3 regions of the Streptomyces sp. 2-1 genome follow, and region 2 is predicted to be linked to each of the others. Evidence: riboswitches for the same ligand, from Rfam matches in the RefSeq annotation. Region 2 holds a riboswitch; each other region holds the start of a gene.
The links. Region 2 has a riboswitch for cyclic di-AMP ahead of ACN20J_RS29655 (transglycosylase family protein). Riboswitches for the same ligand answer to the same signal wherever they lie in the genome.
Positions count from the first base shown of each region.

Region 1: linked by a shared signal. The riboswitch ahead of ACN20J_RS42355 (NlpC/P60 family protein) and the one ahead of ACN20J_RS29655 (transglycosylase family protein) in region 2 are both predicted to bind cyclic di-AMP.
Region 3: linked by a shared signal. The riboswitch ahead of ACN20J_RS41725 (LysM peptidoglycan-binding domain-containing M23 family metallopeptidase) and the one ahead of ACN20J_RS29655 (transglycosylase family protein) in region 2 are both predicted to bind cyclic di-AMP.

Region 1 covers NZ_CP183383.1:9,664,344-9,671,839, reverse strand. Annotated here, with positions in the region: gene ACN20J_RS42365 (tetratricopeptide repeat protein) at 1-2,070, shown strand, start outside; gene ACN20J_RS42360 (DUF4394 domain-containing protein) at 2,255-3,115, shown strand; gene ACN20J_RS42355 (NlpC/P60 family protein) at 3,220-4,725, opposite strand; cyclic di-AMP (ydaO/yuaA leader) riboswitch at 4,821-4,993, opposite strand; partial or broken gene ACN20J_RS42350 (AfsR/SARP family transcriptional regulator) at 5,278-6,017, opposite strand; gene ACN20J_RS42345 (SDR family NAD(P)-dependent oxidoreductase) at 6,433-7,227, shown strand; tRNA gene ACN20J_RS42340 (tRNA-Pro) at 7,295-7,368, opposite strand; gene ACN20J_RS42335 (DUF309 domain-containing protein) at 7,470-7,496, shown strand, end outside.
Region 2 covers NZ_CP183383.1:6,694,567-6,702,062, forward strand. Annotated here, with positions in the region: gene ACN20J_RS29635 (nucleoside triphosphate pyrophosphohydrolase) at 1-6, shown strand, start outside; gene ACN20J_RS29640 (globin domain-containing protein) at 39-1,259, opposite strand; gene ACN20J_RS29645 (cytochrome P450 family protein) at 1,431-2,726, shown strand; gene ACN20J_RS29650 (transglycosylase family protein) at 2,942-3,871, shown strand; cyclic di-AMP (ydaO/yuaA leader) riboswitch at 4,097-4,267, shown strand; gene ACN20J_RS29655 (transglycosylase family protein) at 4,272-4,967, shown strand; gene eno (phosphopyruvate hydratase) at 5,443-6,723, shown strand; gene ACN20J_RS29665 (FtsB family cell division protein) at 6,869-7,345, shown strand; gene ACN20J_RS29670 (DUF501 domain-containing protein) at 7,420-7,496, shown strand, end outside.
Region 3 covers NZ_CP183383.1:9,514,316-9,521,811, forward strand. Annotated here, with positions in the region: gene ACN20J_RS41705 (helix-turn-helix domain-containing protein) at 1-517, shown strand, start outside; gene ACN20J_RS41710 (DUF6126 family protein) at 514-639, shown strand; gene ACN20J_RS41715 (tyrosine-protein phosphatase) at 667-1,464, opposite strand; gene ACN20J_RS41720 (alpha-galactosidase) at 1,634-3,715, shown strand; cyclic di-AMP (ydaO/yuaA leader) riboswitch at 4,011-4,175, shown strand; gene ACN20J_RS41725 (LysM peptidoglycan-binding domain-containing M23 family metallopeptidase) at 4,180-5,097, shown strand; gene ACN20J_RS41730 (DUF6250 domain-containing protein) at 5,305-6,024, shown strand; gene ACN20J_RS41735 (SGNH/GDSL hydrolase family protein) at 6,171-6,956, shown strand; gene ACN20J_RS41740 (TetR/AcrR family transcriptional regulator) at 7,236-7,496, opposite strand, start outside.

The DNA of each region.
Region 1 (7,496 bases), 3.0 Mb from region 2:
CTGGTGGCCCTGCACGGCGCCCGCCGTATCGCCCTGGGCCCGCTGCCGCCGCCCGACGCGGTCGCCCTGCTGCGCACACTCGTCGGAGCGCGCGTCGACACCGAGCCGGGTCCTGCCGCCGCCCTGGCCGAACAGTGCGCGCGTCTCCCGCTGGCGCTCCGGGTCGCGGCCGAACTCGCCGTCGCCCACCCGTCGTCGCGATTGGCAGACCTGGTGGCTGAGCTTGCCGACCAGCAGCGGCGGCTCGATCTCCTGGACGCGGGCGGCGACCGGCGTGCGGCCGTGGAGGCGGTGTTCTCCTGGTCGTACGAACGCCTCCCGGCCCCGGCCGCCCGCACCTTCCGCCTGCTGAGTCTGCATCCGGGACCGGAGGCGGACGCGCATGCGGTGGCGGCGCTGATCGGCGAGACGCCGGGCGAAGCGATGACCCGTGTGGCGGGTGAGGAGCGGACCCATACGCCGGGCGAAGCAACGACCCCAGCGCCGGGCGAGCGGCCGACTCCTGTGCTGGGCGAAGCAACGGCCCCTGCGCCGGGCGAGGGGGCCACTCGTGCGCCGGGCGACGCACCGCCCCCTGTGCCGAGCGAAGAACCGACCCTTGCGCCGGGCGCCACGCGGGCAGAGAGACCCGGGCACGTGCCGAGCGCCTCGTCGGGCCAGGTGCCCGGCAGCAGGCCACGCCACACGCCGGAACACGTGCCGGGTCGGACGCCGGAGCTCCACACGCCAGGTGCCGTACCGGGCGACGAACCCGCAGGCGCCGGTGACAGTCCGCCCCGCGCCGCCGGGACCCTGGCGCTGCTGGCCCGTGCCCACCTCCTTCAGCCCGCCCGGCCGGGCCGGTTCGGCACGCACGACCTGCTGCGTGCGTACGCGTTCCGCCTGACCCGTACGCATGACTCCGAGGCCGAACGGCAGGCCGCGCTGGTCCGTCTCTTCGACCACTACCTCGGCACGGCCGCGGCGGCCATGGACACGCTCTACCCGGCCGAGCGGCACCACAGGCCCGCGGTCGCAGCATCCGTCCATGTCCCGTCCGTCGTCGGCGACGCGGACGCGGCACGGGCGTGGCTGGACGCCGAGCGGCCGACACTGGCCGCCGTCTGCGCGGTGGCCGCGGACCGCGGAAGCCCCCGGCACGCCGTCCGCCTGGCAGCCCTGCTGTTCCGCCACCTCGACTCCGGTCACCACACCGAGGCGCTGGAGATCCACCGCCACGCCCTGCGGGCCGCCGAGACGCTCGGTGACCTGGGCGGACAGGCCCACGCGCTGACCAACCTCGGGGTCGTGCACTGGCGGCTCGCCGACGCGGGATCGGCCGAGGACCATCTCGTACGGGCCCTCGAACTGCACCGCAGGACGGGCGACCGGGCGGGGCGGGCCAGGACCCTGTCCAACCTCGGCAACGTCCACTGGCGGCTGGGCAGCCTCCGCGACGCCGCGCACGACCATCAACAGGCCCTCACCCTCTACCGGGAGACCGGCGACCAGGTGGGACAGGCGCGCACCCTCACGAACCTCGGCAATGTGTGTCTGCGGCTGGGCGAGTACGAGCAGGCGGCCGACCACCAACGGCAGGCCCTCGCCCTGCACGATCTGACCGGTGACCGGATCGGCCGCGCCCGCACCCTCTCCCACCTCGGCAACGCCCTTCTGCGGCTGGGCCGTTCGGAGTCCGCGGCCGAGTGCCAGGAGCAAGCGCTCACGCTCTTCCGGCAGTTGGGGCACCACGGCGGGGAGGCGTACGCGCTGTCCGGACTCGGCGACATCCGGCTGGGGCAGGGCGAGTTGGAGGCCGCCGTCACCTGCCAGCGGCGGGCCCTCGAACTGTTCCGTGAGAACGGTGAGGGCTACGGCGAGGCGTCGGCGCTCAACGGCCTGGCCGAGGCGCTGCACGGCAGCGGCCGTCACGACGAGGCGCTCGACCACCACTCCACCGCGGCGACGGTCGCGGCCGTCACCGGTGAACACGACCAGCTGGCACGGGCGCACGCGGGCGCCGAGCGCGCCCGCCGGGCCCTGGGGTCGTGGGTGGCGGCCACCGCGGCGTCGACCACTTCGGGGCCGTGAACCCGCAGAGCCCCCGGAGCCCTCGGAGCCCTCGCCGGTCGACCGTTCAACCACCGTCCAGTGGACGTCCAGTCCTGCCCCATAGCTTGCCGTCGCCGCCTGTCGCTCCGGCCTTACGGGCCAGGCGGCAACACCTCTGCCACAGCGCGCGCTCGCGCTCACGCCGACCGAGAAGGAAATAGCGATGAAAGCAGGGCTCAAGAAGAGACTGGCCGCGGCGGTCGCGGCCGCGTCCGCCATGGCGGCACTCGTCGTGGCGACGCCGGGCACCAGCCACGCGGCGCCGCCCCGTCTGCTGGCGTTCGGCATCTCGGCCGACGGTACGCTGATGGCCGCGTTCAACACCGACGACCCCGGCACGCTCAACTGGTTCAAGCGCATCGACGGGCTCGTCGGCGACACCGCCGTCGTCGGGCTCGACTTCCGCGTACAGAACGGACTGTTGTACCTGGTCGGCAACAAGGGCGGCATCTACACGGTCCAGATCCCGCCCGCGGTCCCGAACCCGCTGGTCACCAAGGTCTCGCAGCTCAGTGTTCCGCTGCAGGGCACGAACTTCGGTGTCGACTTCAACCCCGCGGCCGACCGGTTGCGGATCATCAGTGACACCGGTCAGAACCTGGCGCACAACCTCGCCAACAGCAGCACCGCCACGAATACCCCCCTGACCACGGACGGGGCGACGACCCACGGCGTCACCGGAGCGGCCTACACCAACAACGACCTGAACTCGGCCACCGCGACGACGCTGTTCGACATCAACACGACCTCGGACCAGGTCGTCATCCAGTCGCCGCCCGCCAACGGCCTGCTGGTCCCGACCGGCTCACTGGGCTTCGACGCCGGTGTCAACGCGGGCTTCGACATCTTCAGCGATCTGAGCGCAGGCAAGACGATCTCGAACACGGCCTTCGCCACCCTGACCCCGGCCGGTGCCTCGACGTCGACGTTCTACACCGTCGACGTGCTCACCGGAGCCACGACCAGTGTGGACCAGTTCCCCATAGCCATCACCGACGTCGCCGTCTCGCTCGACATGAGCTGACACTTTCGCGGACCGCCGTCTCCGGAACGAGACGATCAGGGGCCGTATCGGGCGGCGCCTCGTGCGCGCAGCGATACGGCCCCTGGGTCGGATACGACTCCGGGTCAGGCGGGCCGGATCACGCTGTGGATCGCCGACTCGCCGGCCCAGTGGATCGACTCCTCGCGGATGGCCGCCCCCGGGCTCGGCGCGTGGACCATCATGCCGTTGCCGCTGTAGATGCCGACATGGCCGACCTGCCCCTGGAAGAGGACCAGGTCGCCGAGACGGATGTCGGAGAGGGGGACCGCCATACCGGCGACCGCCTGATCGTTCACATTGCGCGGGAGTGCGACCCCCGCCGCCTTCCAGGCCGCCTGGGTGAGGCTGGAGCAGTCGTACGAGCCCGGCCCCATCGCTCCCCACACACAGGGCTTGCCGATCTGCTCCCGGGCGAAGTCGACCGCTGTCGCCGCCTTTCCGCCGTATCCGGGGGTCGCTCCGGCGTATCCCGGGGTCGACCCGCCGCTGTATGCCGGGGCCGCGACGCCGTAGCCGGGGTTCGAAGCGCCGTACCCCGGGTTCGCAGCTCCGTCCGAACCGATGGGCATGCCCGTGCCGATCGGCGTACGGGTGTCGATGGGCGGAGCCATACCGAACGACAGGTCCGGGCCCATGGGCAGGTCCATGCCGATGGACGGAGAAGGGGCCAGGACCGGAGCCGGAGCGATTGACGGAACCGGTACCGGAGCTGGAACCGGAGCAGCGGGCAGACCCATGCCGAACGTCAGGTCCGGGCCGCCCAGGGCGTCGACGGCCGGTTCCATGCCGAAACCGGCCGACTGAGGCTGTAGTTGGGACTGCGCCTGCGGCTGCCACCATTCAGGCTCGGCCTGGCGGTAGCCCTGCCCCTCGGTGGTGGCCCAGACGGTCTCCGCCGGAGGGGGTTCGATGGCCGCCACCGGCGCGCTCCGCCGGGCGGTGTGTGCGGAGAGCAGTTCACGGGCCTTCGCGAGCTTGCTCTGGTTCCGCTGCTTGGAGGTCTTCAACGACTGCCGCGGATCGGCGGCGATCGCGGGCAGGATCGCGGTGGCCTCCTGGCGCGCCTGCGGCACGGCAGGCAGCGCGGCGATGGGCCCCGCGGTCAACTCCGCCACGGGCCGGGCGGTCGAAGCGGCACCGGGTCCGGCGGTCAGCTCCAGGAGGGGTTTACTCGGCGCTTCCAGCGCACGGCCACCCGACCCCTCGGGCTTCCGGTCCTCCGAACGGCCACCGGGGCTCTTGGGCCGCGTCGCGTCCTGGCCGCGGTCCGGCATTCTGTCGGGCGGCAGCACGGCGGGGATGAGGGGCCCCAGCTGCGAACGCCCCACGTCGAACCACTGCTTGGCACGGTCGTTCAGAGCGGGGGCAGGGGCGGCAACCGTGTCGGCGCGCCCACGCCCGGTGTCGGGTCCGGGCGTCACACGCTCGCGCGTGCGCCCCGAACTCATCGCCCGGGTCGCGTTGTAGTTCCCGCTGACGGTCTCTGCCTGGTCGTAGAGGCTGCTGATCCTCTGCTGGACCTCTTCGCGACTCGGCTTGTCGTCCTCTCTCGCGGGCGAGGAGCCGCCGGCCGAGGAGTAGAGGTCCACTGAGGTGGCGGCCGCCGTCGCGAGGGCGGGCCGGGGTATACCCGGGAGGTTGCTGCCTCCGGGGCGCGGGGTTCGTTCCGGCGCGATGGGAGCCGTACTCCTTCCGTGCTCCGCCTACCGAGTTAGCTGTCGGGTTCGGGCGAGGAATCCGGAAGGTATGCCCTACGGCCCTTGCCCTGTCGGGCGGTTGGGCCGATTCACCCCAAAGTTCGGTTGGGTCCCCGGTTCCGGTCGCCGCGTGGGCCACCGGATTCGGCGGAGGCCGCGCGACCCGGCGAGGTTCACCGGAGGGAGTCGTGCGTCCTGTCCGTCAACTTAGCCAACATGTGCACCTCGTGTGAAGATTGAAGTGCGAAGTGTCCGATATATAACTGTGACCTTCGTCGTATCGGGTCGAGACATCACCGGACTTCAGCGACTTCTCACAGTTCGCCGCTCCCGCCGCTCCCGCCATTACTCCGGCAAGAGGGCGAAGGCAGCGTTCCTTCCGGGCTGCTCGGGTGACGGGTACCGGCTGTCCCGGGGACAGCCGGTACCCGTCACCCACTCAGTTCACCGGCGGTACGCGCGGCAGTGGACGGCACGCTCCACCACGGCGGCCATGGCCTGCTGGCCCCGGGCGTTGGGGTGCGCGGGCGCGGCCGGAGCTGCCGCGACCAGGGGTTCGATCCAGCGCTCGGGTGGCCGGATCGGATTGCCCTCGCCGGGTGCCGGCCGGACATCCGTGCGCGTCGAGGTCATGCGGTACGACGTGGAGGCCGGCCCCTGCAGGGACGGCTCGTGGCGGATGATCGCGGCGTGCAGGGAGCGCAGTTCCAGTGAGGGGACAACACCGAGCTCGGACTTCAGCAGCCGTCGGCCCGTTTCGTAGACCTCCAGGGCTTCCGTGAACCGCCCGCAGCGGTAGAGCGCGAGCATGAGACGGGTCCGGGACCGCTCGCGGAGCGGTGCGAGGGACACCAGGGCCGACCGACTTCGAGGCCCGCGGTGGCGACGTCCTCCAGAGCGCCCAGCCGCAGATCCTCGAGGCGGGTCCGCTCGGTTTCGAAGACCCGCCCCTCCAGGCCGTCCAGGGCGCGGCCACTCCACATCGACAGTCCCAGCCGCAGGTTGCTCTCGGCCTTCTCGTACTCCTCGGCCGCCAGGTGCTCGCGGCCTTCCCGGACCGCGGCCTCGAAGACGGGCACATCGACCTCGTCCTCCGGTCCCAGGACGATCCGGTACCCGCCGTGGCCGAACAGCAGACGACCGTCCTCGCCCCGCGCAGCGAAGGCCGCGCGCAGCTTGGCCATCTGGACCTGAAGCGCGCCGACCGGGTTCTTGGTCTCGCGCTCCGCCCACAACTCGTCGACGAGGGTGTCGCGCTGCACGACCGCCCCGTGGGCGAGCAGCAGCCGTCCCACGATCGCCCGGGACACGGCGCCGGGAGGGACGACCGCGCCGTTGGCATTCACCAGCTCCAGGCGGCCGAGCAGTCGAAATCGCATGACCGCCATCCTGCCGTGGCCGGCCGAATGCCCCGAAGGGCCTGTCGGCGCGTCGCGGGGGCAGGAGCCGGCCCGGGTGTCACTCGTGGCCGAGTGGGCATACGCAGCCGAGGTCGTGCCCGTCGGCGTCGGCCGGAGTGGCGGGGCGATCCCCCTGCCGCCAGGCTGACGGCAGACGTACCGGCACGGACGGACAGCAGCGCAAGGGGACTGGTTCCACATGCAGATCGATCTGACGGGCCGCACCGCCCTGGTGACGGGCTCGACGCAGGGCATCGGCGCGGCGATCGCCGCCGGACTCGCGCGCTCCGGTGCCCAAGTGGGGGTGAACGGCCGAAACGAGAAGCGGGTCGCGGAGGGCGTGGAGCGGCTGGCGGCGGAGGTGCCTGGTGCGGACTTCGTCCCGGTGGCCGCCGACGTGGCGACCGAGGAGGGCGCGCAGAGCGTCCTGGAGACGCTGCCGGACGTGGACATCCTCGTCAACAACCTCGGCATCTTCGGCTCCGCCGACCCGCTGGAGATCAGCGACGAGGAGTGGCGGCGCTATTTCGAGGTGAACGTGCTGGCCGCGGTGCGGCTGATCCGTATGTACCTGCCGGGCATGACGGAGCGCGGCTGGGGCCGGATCCAGAACATCGCCAGCGACTCGGCGGTCGTCATCCCGGCCGAGATGATCCACTACGGCATGTCCAAGACCGCGCTCCTCGCCGTCGGCCGCGGCTTCGCGAAGCAGGCGGCGGGCACGGGGGTGACGGTCAACTCGGTCATCGCCGGCCCCACCCACACCGGCGGCGTCGAGGACTTCGTCTACGAACTCGTCGACCGCGACCTGCCCTGGGACGAGGCACAGCGCGAGTTCATGCGGAAGCACCGGCCGCAGTCCCTCCTGCAACGGCTGATCGAGCCCGAGGAGATCGCCCACATGGTCGTCTACCTCAGCTCCGACCAGGCGTCGGCCACGACGGGCGGAGCGCTGCGCGTCGACGGGGGTTACATCGACTCGATCCTGCCCTGACGGCGAAATGATCAAGGGGCGGTTTCGGATTCCTCCGAAACCGCCCCTGACCTACGACTCGTACGAGTCGGGACGACAGGATTTGAACCTGCGACCCCTTGACCCCCAGTCAAGTGCGCTACCAAGCTGCGCCACGTCCCGATGCGCTTCGCCGCGGCAGAACCACGTGATCGCGCAGACAGAACACTACCCCACCCCCGGTGCTGCTTCGAAGGTGGCGTGGGGCGAGGGACAATCGCCGAATGACCAGTGCTTCTGACGACGGGCGG
Region 2 (7,496 bases):
GGCTAGACGAGAGCCGTCGGGTTCCCGTGCCGGGGCTCTCAGTCGGGAGCGCGCGCCGACGGGTTGTGCCAGTGCGGGCGGGGCCGGTTGAGAAGCCATTGGCCCGGGCCGAGCGGGCGGGCCTGTCCCTGGTCGGCGGGCGGCAGATCGTCGCAGAAGACGCGCTCGGGGTCGGCGCCGAGCACGGGGAGGACCTCGGCGGTCGCGTCGACCAGCCTGGGCGGACCGGCCAGATAGATGTCGTGGCGGGCCCAGTTGGCCCGATTGCCCAGTGCCGTCAGCAGCCGGTCGGTGGCCTGGGCCTTCGGCCGGCCGGGCGCGGGCGTTATGACGGTGACGTCGAGGTGCGGCAGCCGCGTGCATAACTCCCCGAGCGCGGCCCGGTCGTAGAGGTACGTGGTGTCCCGGGCGACAACAAAGAGCCGGGCCTCGTCGTACGAGCCCGGCTCCCACGCCAGTTGCTCCAGCAGCGCCTTCACCGGAGCCCAGCCGGTACCCGCGGCGATGAAGGTGACGGGCCGCTCCACCGGCGTCCGCAGCGTTAACCGGCCACCTGGCGTGCCGAGCCGCAGGGTGTCGCCCGCGCGGGTGCGCCGCACGAGCTCGGTGGACAGGACACCGTCCTCGACGAGGCTGACATGTAAGTCGACGGTGTCGTCGGGACGCGGCGCGTTGCCCAGGGAGTAGGGGCGCCAGACGCCCGGGATCCGGGGGCTGTTGACGCTCACGTACTGGCCGGGCAGATGGGGGAGGGGGCGTTGGAGGCGCAGCTTCAGCACGGCGAGGTCGTCCCCGTGCCTGGTGCGGCCGAGCACCTCGGCGTCCCACCAGGGCGGCTCGCCCCGGCTCTCCGCCTCCCACGCGCCGTCCATCATGGCGTCCGCGATCACGGCGTACGCCTCGTCCCAGGCCTTCTCCACCTCCGTGTTCCAGGCCGCCCCCGAGACAGTGGCGAACGCGGCGATCAGGCTCGTGCCCACCGCCGCGTAGTGCTCAGGCCGCGCCAGATACTTCCGGTGGTCCCGCCCCAGCTCCCACAGGTACTCGTGCATCCCCGGCTCCCCCAGCCGCCCCACGACGAGCGTCAACGCGGCGAACAGACGGTCCCGTTGACGTTCCATGTCCTCCGGGAAATCCAGCGGGAACAGGGCGCGGACATCGGGGTGGTGCCAGAAGAGGTGCGAGTAGAAGTACTTGGCCGCGAATTCGGCTCGCCTTTCGACGACCGCGAAACTGGTCCGGAGGAGATCGGGGTCCACGGGCGCGAATGTATGGAGTTTCCGGCTCGTGGGGTCAAGGAGCAGGTGATTCAAGGATGTTCCGGGGCAAACAGCGCAAGCCGTGGAACGGAGCCCGGCTCGGAGAGTGGCGGCGGCGGGCCAAGACGATACCGGGGCGGCTTTCACCACCCCTCCCGATACGGTCGAGGCGTGACGGAAACACCTGCTCAGCCTCCCGCAGGGCAACCTGCCCCGGAACTCTTCACCTGGGAGTTCGCGACCGACCCCTACCCGGCGTACGCCTGGCTCAGGGAGCACGCCCCCGTGCATCGGACGAAACTCCCCAGCGGAGTCGAGGCCTGGCTGGTGACCCGGTACGCGGATGCCAAGCAGGCCCTTGCCGACGGCCGGCTCAGCAAGAACCCCGCCCATCACGACGAGCCCGCGCACGCGAAGGGGAAGACCGGCATCCCCGGCGAGCGCAAGGCCGAGCTGATGACGCACCTCCTCAACATCGACCCGCCGGACCACACCAGGCTCCGGCGGCTCGTCAGCAAGGCGTTCACCCCTCGGCGGGTGGCCGAATTCGCGCCCCGGGTGCAGGAGTTGACCGACCGGCTCATCGACGGGTTCGTGGAGAAGGGAGAGGCCGACCTCATCCACGAGTTCGCGTTCCCGCTCCCCATCTACGCCATCTGCGATCTGCTGGGCGTCCCGCGCGAGGACCAGGACGACTTCCGCGACTGGGCCGGGATGATGATCCGGCACGGCGGAGGGCCGCGCGGGGGCGTGGCGCGGTCCGTGAAGAAGATGCGCGGCTATCTCGCCGAGCTCATCCACCGCAAGCGCGAGGAACTGACGGAGGTGCCCGCGCCGGGCGAGGACCTCCTCTCCGGTCTCATCCGGGCCTCCGACCACGGCGAGCACCTCACCGAGAACGAGGCCGCCGCGATGGCCTTCATCCTCCTGTTCGCCGGTTTCGAGACGACGGTGAACCTCATCGGCAACGGCACGTACGCGCTGCTCACCCACCCCGAGCAGCGGCAACAGCTCCAGGACTCCCTCGCATCCGGCCGCATGGACCTGCTCGCGAGCGGTGTCGAGGAACTGCTCCGCTACGACGGGCCGGTGGAGCTGGCCACCTGGCGGTTCGCCACCGAGCCGCTGAGTATCGGCGGGCAGGACATCGCCGCCGGTGACCCCGTACTCGTCGTGCTCGCCGCCGCCGACCGTGACCCCGCCCGGTTCGACGAGCCCGACACCCTGGACCTCTCCCGCCGTGACAATCAGCACCTCGGTTACGGCCACGGCATCCACTACTGCCTCGGCGCACCCCTCGCCCGGCTGGAGGGCCAGACCGCGCTGGCCACGCTGCTCACCCGCCTCCCTGACCTGCAACTCGCGGGCGATTCGGCTGATTTGCGATGGCGTGGAGGGCTCATCATGCGCGGATTGCGCACGCTTCCGGTGGAGTTCGCCCCTTCCGGGAAGGTCCGTACGGACTAGCGGGTGTGCTTAGCAGACGGGTCGACGGAACATGAGACTCCGTCAAGTTTGTGATCTTCACGTTATCTGCGCTGCATCGACTTGTGACAAGAGTTCGACTGCCTATACGTTCACCCATCAATGCGGCCGGTCCCATTCGCCGCAGCAGTCACAAGCACAGTCATTGGCTGTGCGCTGGGCGCATTCGTCCTTGCTGTCACGCGAAAGGCAACCGCATGCTCTCCGGGAACGGTCGTCACCGTCGCCCCCGTCAGGCTCCGGCTCTCCTCGTCGCGGCGGGCGTCACCGGGTCGGCCATCGCGATCCCTCTGCTCGGCGCGACCGGCGCGAGTGCCGCGAGCGGTACCACCTGGGACGCGGTCGCGGAGTGCGAGAGCGGCGGCTCGTGGAGCGCGAACTCCGGCAACGGGTACTACGGCGGCCTCCAGATGACCCAGGAGACCTGGGAGGACAACGGTGGCCTCGACTACGCGCCGAGCGCCGACCAGGCCAGCCGTTCGCAGCAGATAGCCGTCGCCGAGAAGATCCTCGCGAAGCAGGGCACGAGCGCCTGGGCGACCTGCGGTCTCGTCGCGGGCCTGACGCAGAACTCCGACTCGGACGACACCGACACGGGGGAGGACACTCCCACTCCGCTGTCCGGCCTGGGTATGGGGGACAGCAGCAACGGGACGAAGTCCGACACGTCTGGTTCATCCGGTTCGTCCGACTCGTCCACCGGTAGTGGCGACAGTGCCGACTCACAGGATTCCGACAGCCCCTCCACGGACGTCACCGCAAAGAGTGACGACCCGGACAAGTCGTCCCAGAACGGGGAGGCTTCGGCCGAGAGTTCCGGAACGGAAGACACCGGCTCCGGCCGTCACCGCGGTGACAGTGCCGACGAAGGCGCCACCGACTCCCGCGCGGACGACTCCGCCGGCCGGCACGCCTCGCGCAGCGACAGCGAGTCGCGCGTCGCCGCCGAGGGCTCGTACGCCGTGCGTTCCGGAGACAGTCTCTGGGGGATCGCCGACTCCCTTGGTGTCGAGGGCGGATGGCGGGCGCTCTACGCCGAGAACAAGGAAGCCATCGGTGACGACCCGGACTTCATCATCCCCGGTCAGAGCCTCGATGTGGACGGCCTGCAGACGGCCGACAAGTAGCGGTCCGCGCGGAGGGCCATGTGGTCATCAAGGCGTCGAATCGGGCGAAAAACAGCGGTAGTTCGCGCTGAATGTCCGATTTGGTGAAAGTGAGACATGGATCTCAAGAGCCTGATCGTCTTTGAAATTCGGCGGATCGCGTGTCTACGGTCGTGACCGCTCGCCACTGGTGAGCCCCGACGGTCGCAACGCCGAATCCTGCCAGCGGCCGTACGGGAACAGTCGTCGCGTCAAGCGCCGTAGGCAGGAGCGGGGGACCCAAGGTAAGTGCCGGACCCGGTCGTTGAGGCCAGGTACGGCTTGGGGTTAAGCCGCGTGACAGCAGTGTCACGTGGCCGGGCAACTCACTCGGCCCGAACCCGACAGCTCACCTCGCAGGCGTCGGTGAGGGGATCACTTCATGCTGCTTTCCGGCAAGGGCAAGCACCGCCGCCCGTCCAAGGCCACCCGTATCGCCACGCTCGCCGGTGTCACCACCGCGGCCGTCGCCGTCCCGCTGATGGGCGCCACGGGAGCCTCCGCCGCCACCACCTCCGAGTGGGACGCCGTCGCCCAGTGCGAGTCCGGCGGCGACTGGTCGATCAACACCGGCAACGGCTACTACGGCGGCCTGCAGTTCTCGGCCTCCACCTGGGCCGCGTACGGCGGCTCGGCGTACGCCTCCACCGCCAACCAGGCCTCCAAGGCCCAGCAGATAGCCGTCGCCGAGAAGGTCCTCGCGGGCCAGGGCAAGGGTGCCTGGCCGAGCTGTGGCGTGGGCCTGTCCGGCGCCTCGACCGGTGGTGCCCCGGCTCCCTCGAACTCGGGCAACTCCGGCCAGAGCACCTCGCAGTCGCAGCAGAGCACCAAGTCCTCCGAGGAGCGCGCCTCGCGTTCCCAGGAGCGCTCGACCGCGAAGAAGACCGTCGAGACCCCGACCGGCAAGAAGGTCAAGAAGGGTGACGGCGAGTACAAGGTCGTCAAGGGTGACACCCTCAGCGAGATCGCCGAGAAGAAGAACGTCAAGGGCGGCTGGGCGAAGCTGTACAAGCTGAACGACGACATCGTCGACGACGCCGACTTCATCTTCCCGGGCCAGCAGCTGCACCTCAGCTGACACCCGTCGGCCGCGACCCCCACTTCGATTGTCCGGACGGCACGTCACGTCCCGGCCGAGGCCCCTGGCCGCTCAGCCTCGGCCGGATCTCCGGATGAGCCGGATTCCCGGTCCACAATCGAATCGCGGCTGAACCACAGCGCCCTCACATCCGTGTCCCCCATAGTGGAGGCCTCGTGAGGGCCACCCCCGTCCCCCACGGGCTCCCCGCTCCGGTGCGTGTTCCCCCGTACGCACCGGGGCGGGGCTTTTTCTTTCCCATGCCGCCCCCGAGCTTCCCCCGCTCCTCCCTCTCGCCGCCCTCCCGCTTTGTTCCGTTCGGAAACAATTTACTCTCGGTTCTGTCCAGGAGGCGGTCGAGGGCTGGCCGAACCCCGGCAGCCGGTTAGGCTCATGCCGCGGGGCCACCACAGGTCCGCACCCAACCGGGCCCTCGGCCCGGACAGCTTGCGTCACATCCCAGAAGGAGATGCTCGTGCCGTCCATCGACGTCGTCGTAGCCCGGGAAATCCTGGACTCCCGAGGCAACCCCACGGTCGAGGTCGAGGTCGGCCTCGACGACGGCAGCACGGGTCGTGCCGCCGTTCCGTCCGGCGCCTCCACCGGTGCCTTCGAGGCTGTTGAGCTCCGTGACGGAGACCCCAACCGCTACCTCGGCAAGGGTGTCGAGAAGGCCGTCCTCGCCGTCATCGAGCAGCTCGGCCCGGAGCTCGTCGGCTACGACGCCACCGAGCAGCGCCTCATCGACCAGGCCATGATCGACCTGGACGCCACCGACAACAAGGGCTCGCTCGGCGCCAACGCCATCCTCGGCGTCTCGCTCGCCGTCGCCCACGCCGCGTCCGAGGCGTCCGACCTCCCCCTCTTCCGCTACCTGGGCGGACCGAACGCGCACCTGCTGCCGGTCCCGATGATGAACATCCTCAACGGTGGGTCGCACGCCGACTCCAACGTCGACATCCAGGAGTTCATGATCGCCCCGATCGGCGCGGAGTCCTTCTCCGAGGCCGTGCGCTGGGGCGCCGAGGTCTACCACACCCTCAAGAAGGTCCTGAAGAGCCGCGGCCTGTCCACCGGCCTCGGCGACGAGGGCGGCTTCGCCCCGAACCTCGGCTCCAACCGCGAGGCCCTGGACCTGATCCTCGACGCGATCAAGGAGGCCGGTTACATCCCCGGCCAGCAGGTCGCCCTCGCGCTCGACGTCGCCGCCTCCGAGTTCTACAAGGACGGCAAGTACCTCTTCGAGGGCAAGGAGCGCTCCGCCGCCGAGATGACGGAGTACTACGAGGAGCTCGTCGCGGCCTACCCGCTCGTCTCCATCGAGGACCCGCTGTACGAGGACGACTGGGCCGGCTGGAACGTCATCACCGAGAAGCTGGGCGACAAGGTCCAGATCGTCGGCGACGACCTCTTCGTCACCAACCCGGAGCGCCTCGCCCGTGGCATCGAGGAGGGCTCCGCCAACGCCCTGCTCGTCAAGGTCAACCAGATCGGCTCGCTGACCGAGACCCTGGACGCCGTCGAGATGGCCCAGCGCAACGGCTTCAAGTGCATGATGTCCCACCGCTCCGGCGAGACCGAGGACGTCACCATCGCCGACCTCGCCGTCGCGGTGAACTGCGGCCAGATCAAGACCGGCGCCCCGGCCCGCTCGGACCGTGTCGCCAAGTACAACCAGCTGCTGCGCATCGAGGAGATCCTCGACGACGCGGCGGTGTACGCGGGCCGTTCGGCCTTCCCGCGCTTCAAGGGCTGAGCCCCCTCGGGCTTTGTAGGAAGCGTCGTACGTACGTCCCCGTACTCGGTCCCGTACCGTGTGCGGGGACGTACGCACGTGATGGGCTCGACGGGCTCGGTGTACTCGATTGCTCGACGGGGTTTGTACCGGGGAGGCGGGACAGATGGCCGTGAAGGACCGCGACCGGTTCTCCACCTCGACCAGGCTGCGGCTGCTCGGTGAGCAGACCGCCGCCCGTGTCTACCGCTCGCAGACCAAGCGGCAGGCCCGCCGCTCACGGCTGACCGGCCGGGCGGCACTCCTCGCCCTCGTCCTGTGCACGCTCGTGGTGGCTCTCGCCTATCCCATAAGGCAGTACGTCTCCCAGCGCGCCGAGGTCGCCGACCTCCAGCGCGAGCGGGAACAGGCCCGGCAGCGGGTCGAGCAGCTGCGCGACCTCAAGGCGCGGTGGCAGGACGACGCGTACGCCGAGCAGCGCATCCGGGAGCGGCTCCACTACGTGATGCCGGGCGAGACCGGCTACATCGTGATCGACCCCGATGCCGCGAAGAAGACGCGTACGGATCAGACGGCGGCCGACCGGGCCTGGTACGCCAACGTCTGGGACGGCGTCGACAAGGCCGACGCCGCCGACAGGTGACCCGACAGGTGATCCAGCCGGCGATTCGCCGGTGATCCACTCAGAGAACTGACTAGAGAGACTTACCCACAGGCATGGAAACGCCCCCGCCGCCCACCCCGCGCACCGAGCCCACCGACGCGGACGTCGAGGCCTTCAAGCAGCAGCTCGG
Region 3 (7,496 bases), 2.8 Mb from region 2:
GGCCCGCGCCGCCGGGCTCTCGCCCGCGCATCTGTCCCGTCTGGAGACCGGACAGCGCCAGCCCTCGCTGCCGATGCTGCTCGCGCTGGCCCGCATCTACGGTACGACCGTCTCCGAGCTGCTCGGCGAGACGGTCGCCGAGCGGGACGCCGTCGTGCGAGCCGACGACATGGAGCCCACCCAGGCCGGTGGCTGGACGTACTGGCAGGCCGGTGCGGCCGGACGCGGCATGCAGTCCCTGCGCGTGCACGTCCCCTACGGAGCCCAGGGCGACATCGTGCGGGTGCACCCCGGCGAGGAGTGGCTGTACGTCCTTGAAGGGCGGCTGCGGCTGCGCCTCGGGGACACCGCGCACGTCCTCGAGCCCGGCGACAGCGCGCACTTCGACTCGCTGACCCCGCACCGGATCGCCGCCGCGGACCGGGACGGGGCCGAACTCCTCTTCGTACACACCCTGCTGCAGAGCCCCACGGCCACGCTGTGCCTCGGGCCGACGACCCCTGGAGAGACGTCATGAAGGACATGGAGGAGAAGTTCCCGCGCGCTCTGTGGGTACGGCTCATCATCTACGTGGCGGTCGGGCACATCTTCGCCGCCTTCATCTACCTGCTGTTCTCGCTCGGAGCGCAGGGGCAGTAGCCGCCGTCTCGAGGGGCGGGAAGCCGGTCAGTCGAGGAACCGCTCCCGCAGGCGCTCGCGGATCTCGGGGGTCACGCCCAGGCCCTGCTCCAGATACGCGTCCACCCCGCCCCACTTCTCCTCGATCGTGTCGAACGCCGCTTCCAGGTACTCGGCGCGCGCGTCGAAGAGGGGGCTGAGCAGCTCCATCACCTCGGGTGAGTACGCCGAGGCGGAGGACTTGCTGCGGTGCACCTTGTAGCGGCGGTGCGTCGCGTTCGACTCCAGGTAGTCCGCGACGATGGCCTCGCGCTCGACGCCCAGGGCGAGCAGGGTGATGGCGATGGAGATGCCGGCGCGGTCCTTGCCCGCCGCACAGTGCATCAGGGCGGGGACGCTGTCCTCGGCCATCGAGTGCAGCACCTGGCGGTGCTCGGCCGTGCGCTCCTGGATTATCGCGCGGTAGGAACCGATCATCCGGTCCGCCGCCTTGCCGTCCCCGAGGATCGAGCGCAACTGGTCGATGTCGCCGTCGCGGACCATCGTCCAGAACTCGGCGCCGTGCGCCGGGTCGGTCAGCGGAAGATTCACGTTCCGCACACCCGGCAGCTCGACGTCCGGTCCTTCGAGCTTCTGGTCGGCCGCATTCCGGAAGTCGAAGATCGTGTGCAGGCCCAGGGACGCGAGGAACGCGGCGTCCGACTCCGTCGCGTGCGCGAGATGGCCGCTGCGGAACAGCCGTCCGTACGCCACGCGTCGGCCGTCCACCGTCGGCAGGCCGCCCACATCACGGAAGTTGCGCACTCCAGCCAGCTCGGGCTCGGTCGACGGGACCTGCTGCGTCACGGGGGCTCCTCCCATTCGGCTGCCGACGCGGCTCGTCGGCGAAGTGCGTTCTCGACGATACGACATCGATTCGTAGGCCAATGAGTTGTCCACAGGCGTTGCCGGGGAGGCACGCGGCCCATAATGATGTTGATGATTGAGCGTGCCTGTTCGGATCTGTGAGGGTTTGATGTTGGAGATCGGCGAAGACGGTCGTACGTGGCTTCTTTCGGGCCCGGCGAGCAGTTATGCCCTGCGGCTCGGCGAGGACGACGCGCTGCTGCATCTGCACTGGGGTCCGCGTATCGCGCTCGCCGACGCCGAGGCACTCGCCGCCGGCCCGGGACCGGAGTACTGGGCCTTCGAGGCCACCCTCGACGGGCACGAGGAGTACCCGGTGGAGGGCGGCCCCCGGTTCGGGCGGCCCGCCCTGTCCGTGCGTACGGACGAGCGGCGCGGCACCGAGTGGAGCTTCGAGACGTACGAGGCCGACGGCGACGAGCTGCGGCTGCGGTTCTCCGACTCCGGGCTCAGGATCACGCTGCACTACCGGATGCGTGCCGGGACCGACGTCGTCGAGCGGTGGGTGACCCTCGCCAACGAAGGGCCCGCCCTGGAGGTGCTGCGCGCAGACTCCGCGGCCTGGACGCTGCCGCACCGCGACGGCTGGCGGCTGTCCCAGCTGCATGGCCGGTGGGCGGCCGAGTCCCGGCTCGTGCGCTCCGAACTCACCTACGGTGAGAAGGTCATCGGCAGCCGGCGCGGGCACACCTCGCACCAGCACCTGCCCTGGGTCGCCCTGGACCCCGACGGAGCGGCCACCGAGGAGCAGGGCGAGGTCTACGGGTGCGCCCTCGCCTGGTCGGGCACCTGGCGGATCGCCGTGGCCCAACTCCCTGACGCGCGCGTGCAGATCACCGGCGGCGTCGGGTACGACGACTCGGGGCTGCTGCGACTGGAGCCGGGGGAGAGCTTCGTCACACCCGTCTTCGCGGGGTTGTGGAGCGACGGCGGATTCGGCGGCGCGAGCCGTGCCTGGCACGCCTACCAGCACGCCCATGTGATCCCGGACGCGGGCGAGCACCGGCCGGTGCTCTACAACTCCTGGGAGGCCACGGAGTTCGACATCTCCGAGGAGCAGCAGGGGGCGCTGGCGCGACGGGCCGCCGCGATGGGGGTCGAGCTGTTCGTGGTCGACGACGGCTGGTTCGGGGCGCGCACCAGCGACCGGGCCGGGCTCGGCGACTGGACGCCCAACCCCGACCGCTTCCCGGCGGGTCTCAAGCCCCTCGCCGACGAGGTGCACGCGATGGGGATGCAGTTCGGGATCTGGGTCGAGCCCGAGATGGTCAACCCGGACAGCGAGCTGTACCGAGCGCATCCCGACTGGGTGCAGTTCCAACCGGGACGAAAGAGGACGGAGCTGCGCAATCAGCTCGTACTGAACCTCGCCCGCGAGGACGTCCAGGAGTACCTGTGGGAGCAGCTCGACACGCTGCTCTCCAGTGCGCCGATCGACTACGTGAAGTGGGACTTCAACCGCTGCTTCACCGACGCGGGGTGGCCCGGCGAGGCCTACCCGCAGCGGCTCTGGGTGGACCATGTGCACGCCCTGTACCGCCTCCTGGACCGGCTGCGGGCGGCCCATCCGGGCGTCGCCTTCGAGTCCTGCTCGGGCGGCGGCGGCCGTATCGACCTCGGGATCATGGCGCGTACGGACCAGGTGTGGACCTCGGACAACACCGACCCGCTCGACCGGCTCGCCATCCAGCACGGCTTCAGCCAGGTGCATCCCGCGCGGGTGATGGCCGCCTGGGTCACCGACAGTCCGAACGACCAGCTCAACGGCCGCGCCAGCTCGCTGCGCTTCCGCTTCGTGAGCGCGATGGCCGGCGTGCTCGGTGTCGGCGGCGACCTGACCCGGTGGAACGAGGAGGAGCTGGCCGAGGCGCGGACGTGGGTGGAGCTCTACAAGGAGATCCGGCCCGTCGTGCAGGGCGGGGACCTCCACCGGCTGCGGGCGCCGGAGGGCGGGCTGAGCGCCGTGCAGTACTCGCGTGACGGGGAGGTCGTCGTCCTCGCCTGGCTCCAGGCCCAGCACTACGGCGAGCCGGTCGCTCCGGTGCGACTGCGCGGGCTCGACCCGGCGGCGACGTACGAATGCCTCGAAACGGGCGAAGTCCACCGAGGTGCGGTGCTGTTGCATCACGGATTGCGGACGGGGTTGCGCGGCGACCTTGATGCGGCAGTTTTCCGGCTGCGTCGCATGTGACTGTTGTGTCCGTAATGGAGCATTGGTTCCAACTCGCTCTGGAATAAAGGCTCCTGGAACGGCACTCCGTGAGCAGCGTCATATTCGTGACGGTCCGCTGTCGCCATGTTCACGTAATTCGGTTGCGTTTTCAGGGATTTAACAAACGGGGAAGATCCCTGATTTACGCAGCGTGACCGTCATTTCGGTCAGGGATCAAGAGAACGGGGCACACAGGAAACCCCAAAGGTTGTTCCTGCGTCTTCATGTCGCTTACGTTCGCCACCAATCCGGACGGACGCCCAATCCTGCCGCCGCCCGGAATCCGCTCACCCACCCGTACACGGCAGGAGCGGGGGACCCACAGGTAGAACGCCTGTTCCGGTCTCCGGAACGGCTAGGGGTTAAGTCGTGCGCAAACACGGCCGGGCATCTCCAGCTCGCACCCGACAGCTCACCTCGCAGGCGCCGGAGAGGAATTCGCCATGCCCGCGAAGGGTAAGCACCGCCGTCCCAAGTCCCAGCGTTTCACCCGCTCCATAGCCGTCGCCGGAACCGGCGGCGCGGCGCTCGCCCTTCCGCTGCTCGGTGCGACCGGGGCGCACGCCGCGACTTCGCAGTCCGCCGCCGATTCCGTGGCGAGCGTCTCGAATGTCGCGAACAAGGCCGCCGAATCGGCGCCTGCCGCCGCCGACAAGAAGGCCGAGGCGAAGAAGGCCGCCGCCAAGACCTATTCCGTGCGAGCGGGCGACTCCCTGTCGAAGATCGCCGGCACGCAGAACGTCAGCGGCGGCTGGAAGAAGCTGTACGAGGACAACCGCAAGGCGATCGGCGGTGACCCGGCGCTGATCCACCCGGGCCTGAAGCTGTCGATCGGCAAGGCCGCCGCCACGTCGAGCTCCGACTCCGGCGCCTCCAAGACCACCCAGTCCTCCGCGAAGAAGGCCGCGGCCCCCAAGGCTGCTGCCGCTCCAAAGGCCGCCGAGGCCAGTGCCGCCGGCTTCACGCTGCCGGTCGCGGGCGCGGGCGTCGGCACCCCGTACAAGATGTCGGGCAGCATGTGGTCCAGCGGGTACCACACCGGCGTCGACTTCGTGGTCCCGACCGGCACGTCCCTCAAGTCCGTCGGTGCGGGCACGGTCGTCTCCGCCGGCTGGGGCGGCGCGTACGGCAACCAGGTCGTCATCCAGCTCGAGGACGGCCACTACGCCCAGTACGCCCACCTGTCCTCCCTCTCCGTCTCGGCCGGACAGGCCGTGACCGAGGGCCAGCAGGTCGGCCTCTCCGGCGCGACGGGCAACGTCACCGGCCCGCACCTGCACTTCGAGATCCGCACCACCCCGGACTACGGCTCGGACGTGGACCCGCTGGCGTACCTGCGTGGCAAGGGCGTCTCCGTCTGACCCGACGCCAGGCACGCCCGCACGGCGTACCACTCCGCTCGTCTCCGAAGGCCGGACCCGGTGATCCCCGGGGTCCGGTCTTCGGTGTTTCGGTTCTGTGGCACGTCTGTGGCATGGCCGGGCGATGTGTCGACAGGGATGCGGAAGTCGCGGCACAGTGATCTCCGCAAGCGCTTTCTATGCGCCTTCCCTGCCATGGAGGTCTTCATGACGACCACACGCAGAGCGTTCGGAGTCCTGGCCGCCGGTGCCGCACTCACCGCGCTGGCCCCCGCGCAGACCGCGGGTGCGGCGGTCCGGGGCCGTCCGGGGCGGCTCATCGCCCGCGACGACTTCCGGCACGGCCTCGGCCAGTGGGCGACGGAACTGCAGGACGGCGGCAGCGTCACCGCGTCCCGCGGCGTCCTGGAGATAGACGTGCCGAGCGGCGCGACTGTGTGGTTCAAGCGCAAGCTCCGAGGGCCCTATGTCCTGGAGTACACCGCCACACCGGTCTCCGCGGGCGGCGCCAACGACCGGGTCTCGGACCTCAACAACTTCTGGAACGCCACGGACGTCCGCTCCCCGGAGGACCTCTTCGCCACGCACCGGGGCGGTGCGCTCGACGAGTACGACCACCTCACGACGTACTACGCCGGATACGGAGCCAACACCAACACCACGACCAGGCTGCGCCGTTACGTCGGTGAGGCGGGTGTGCGCCCGCTGGTCTTCGACTACACAGAGCCCTTGCTCACGGCGAACGAGCCCAACCGCGTCAGGATCGTCTCGAACGGCTCGACGGTCCGGTGGTGGAACAACGGGCGGCTCGTCTTCGACTTCGTGGACCAAGAGCCGTACACGAGCGGGCACTTCGCGTTCCGGACGGTCTGGAGTCACTTCAGGATCACGGACTTCAGGGTGCGAGAGCTGCGACAACGTCCCTGATGGAGCCCCTTATTCCGAGATTGACCAACACTTGACGAGTGGCTTATCTCACCGCGCGTCAACCCTTTCCTACGGTCGCGTAGCTCACACCCGAAGGTGAATCATGGCCCGATGTGGCAGACGATTCGAAGAATGACAACAGATCAGTGATCGGGTCGTACGTGGCGGTGGGGGACAGCTTCACCGAGGGCGTCGGCGACCTTGGCCCGGACGGGGCGTCCGTCGGCTGGGCCGACCGGTTCGCGGTGCTTCTCGCGGACCGTCGGCCCGAGGGCGACTTCGACTACACCAACCTCGCAGTCCGCGGGAAACTCCTCGACCAGATCGTCGAGGACCAGTTGACGCGCGCGAAGGAGCTCGCGCCCGACCTGGTCTCCTTCTGCGCGGGCGGCAACGACATCATCCGGCCGGGCACCGACCCCGACGAGGTCGCGGAGCGCTTCGAGCGCGCCGTCGCGGACCTCACGTCGGCCGTCGGCACGGTCCTCGTGACCACCGGCTTCGACACCCGTGGCGTACCCGTGCTCAAGCACATGCGCGGCAAGATCGCCACGTACAACCTCCATATCCGGTCCATCGCCGACCGGTACGGCTGTCCCGTGCTCGACCTGTGGTCCCTCAGGACCATCCAGGACCGGCGGGCCTGGGACGGCGACCGGCTCCATCTGTCGCCCGAGGGGCACACGCGGGTCGCCCTGCGCGCCGGCCAGGTCCTCGGCCTGGAAGTGCCCGCGGATCCCGACCAGCCATGGCCGCCGCTGCCGCCGCGCGGCACGCTCGAAATGCGGCGCGACAACATCCACTGGGCGCGCGAGTACCTGGTCCCGTGGATCGGGCGGCGCCTTCGCGGGGAGTCCTCCGGGGACCGCGTGGTGGCGAAGGGGAGCCTGTCGCCCGACGACATCAAGATGCGGATCGAGCCGGTGGCTTGAAGGTCCGGGGGCCTGAGGGCCTTCGGGGCGGGCCGTGGTTCGACCGGCGGTCTTGCTCTGCGGCCCGAATGTCCGCGGAGGGGCGGGGCTTCCCTGACGGGTGACGTCGGGGGAGCCCCGCTGCTTCGTTGTGGGTGAGGCCGAAATTCTTTGTGGCGAGGCCGCGAACCGTCTTGCGGGCGGTGATGCCGGGCAAGCCCCACCGTCGCTCGGCGGTGATGTCGACGAGGCCTCGCTGTCCCCTCGCCCGGCGAATCGACGGTGCGTCGGTACGCCGCCTCAGGCGCCCGGAGTCGTCAGCGCCTCGCGGTCCAGGCCCAGCTCCCGGGCCAGTGCCTCGTCCACCCACTCCTGGGTGCGGGCGCGTGAGACCGCGCCGGGGTACGCCGTCATCTGGACGGCGAGCCCGTCCAGCAGGGCGGTGAGGCGCAGGGCCGTACTCGTGGGGTCCGGGCAGTGGAACTCGCCCGCGGCCACGCCCTCCGCGATGACCTCGGTGATCGCGGCCTTCCACTGCCGGTCGAGGTCACGGGTGACGTC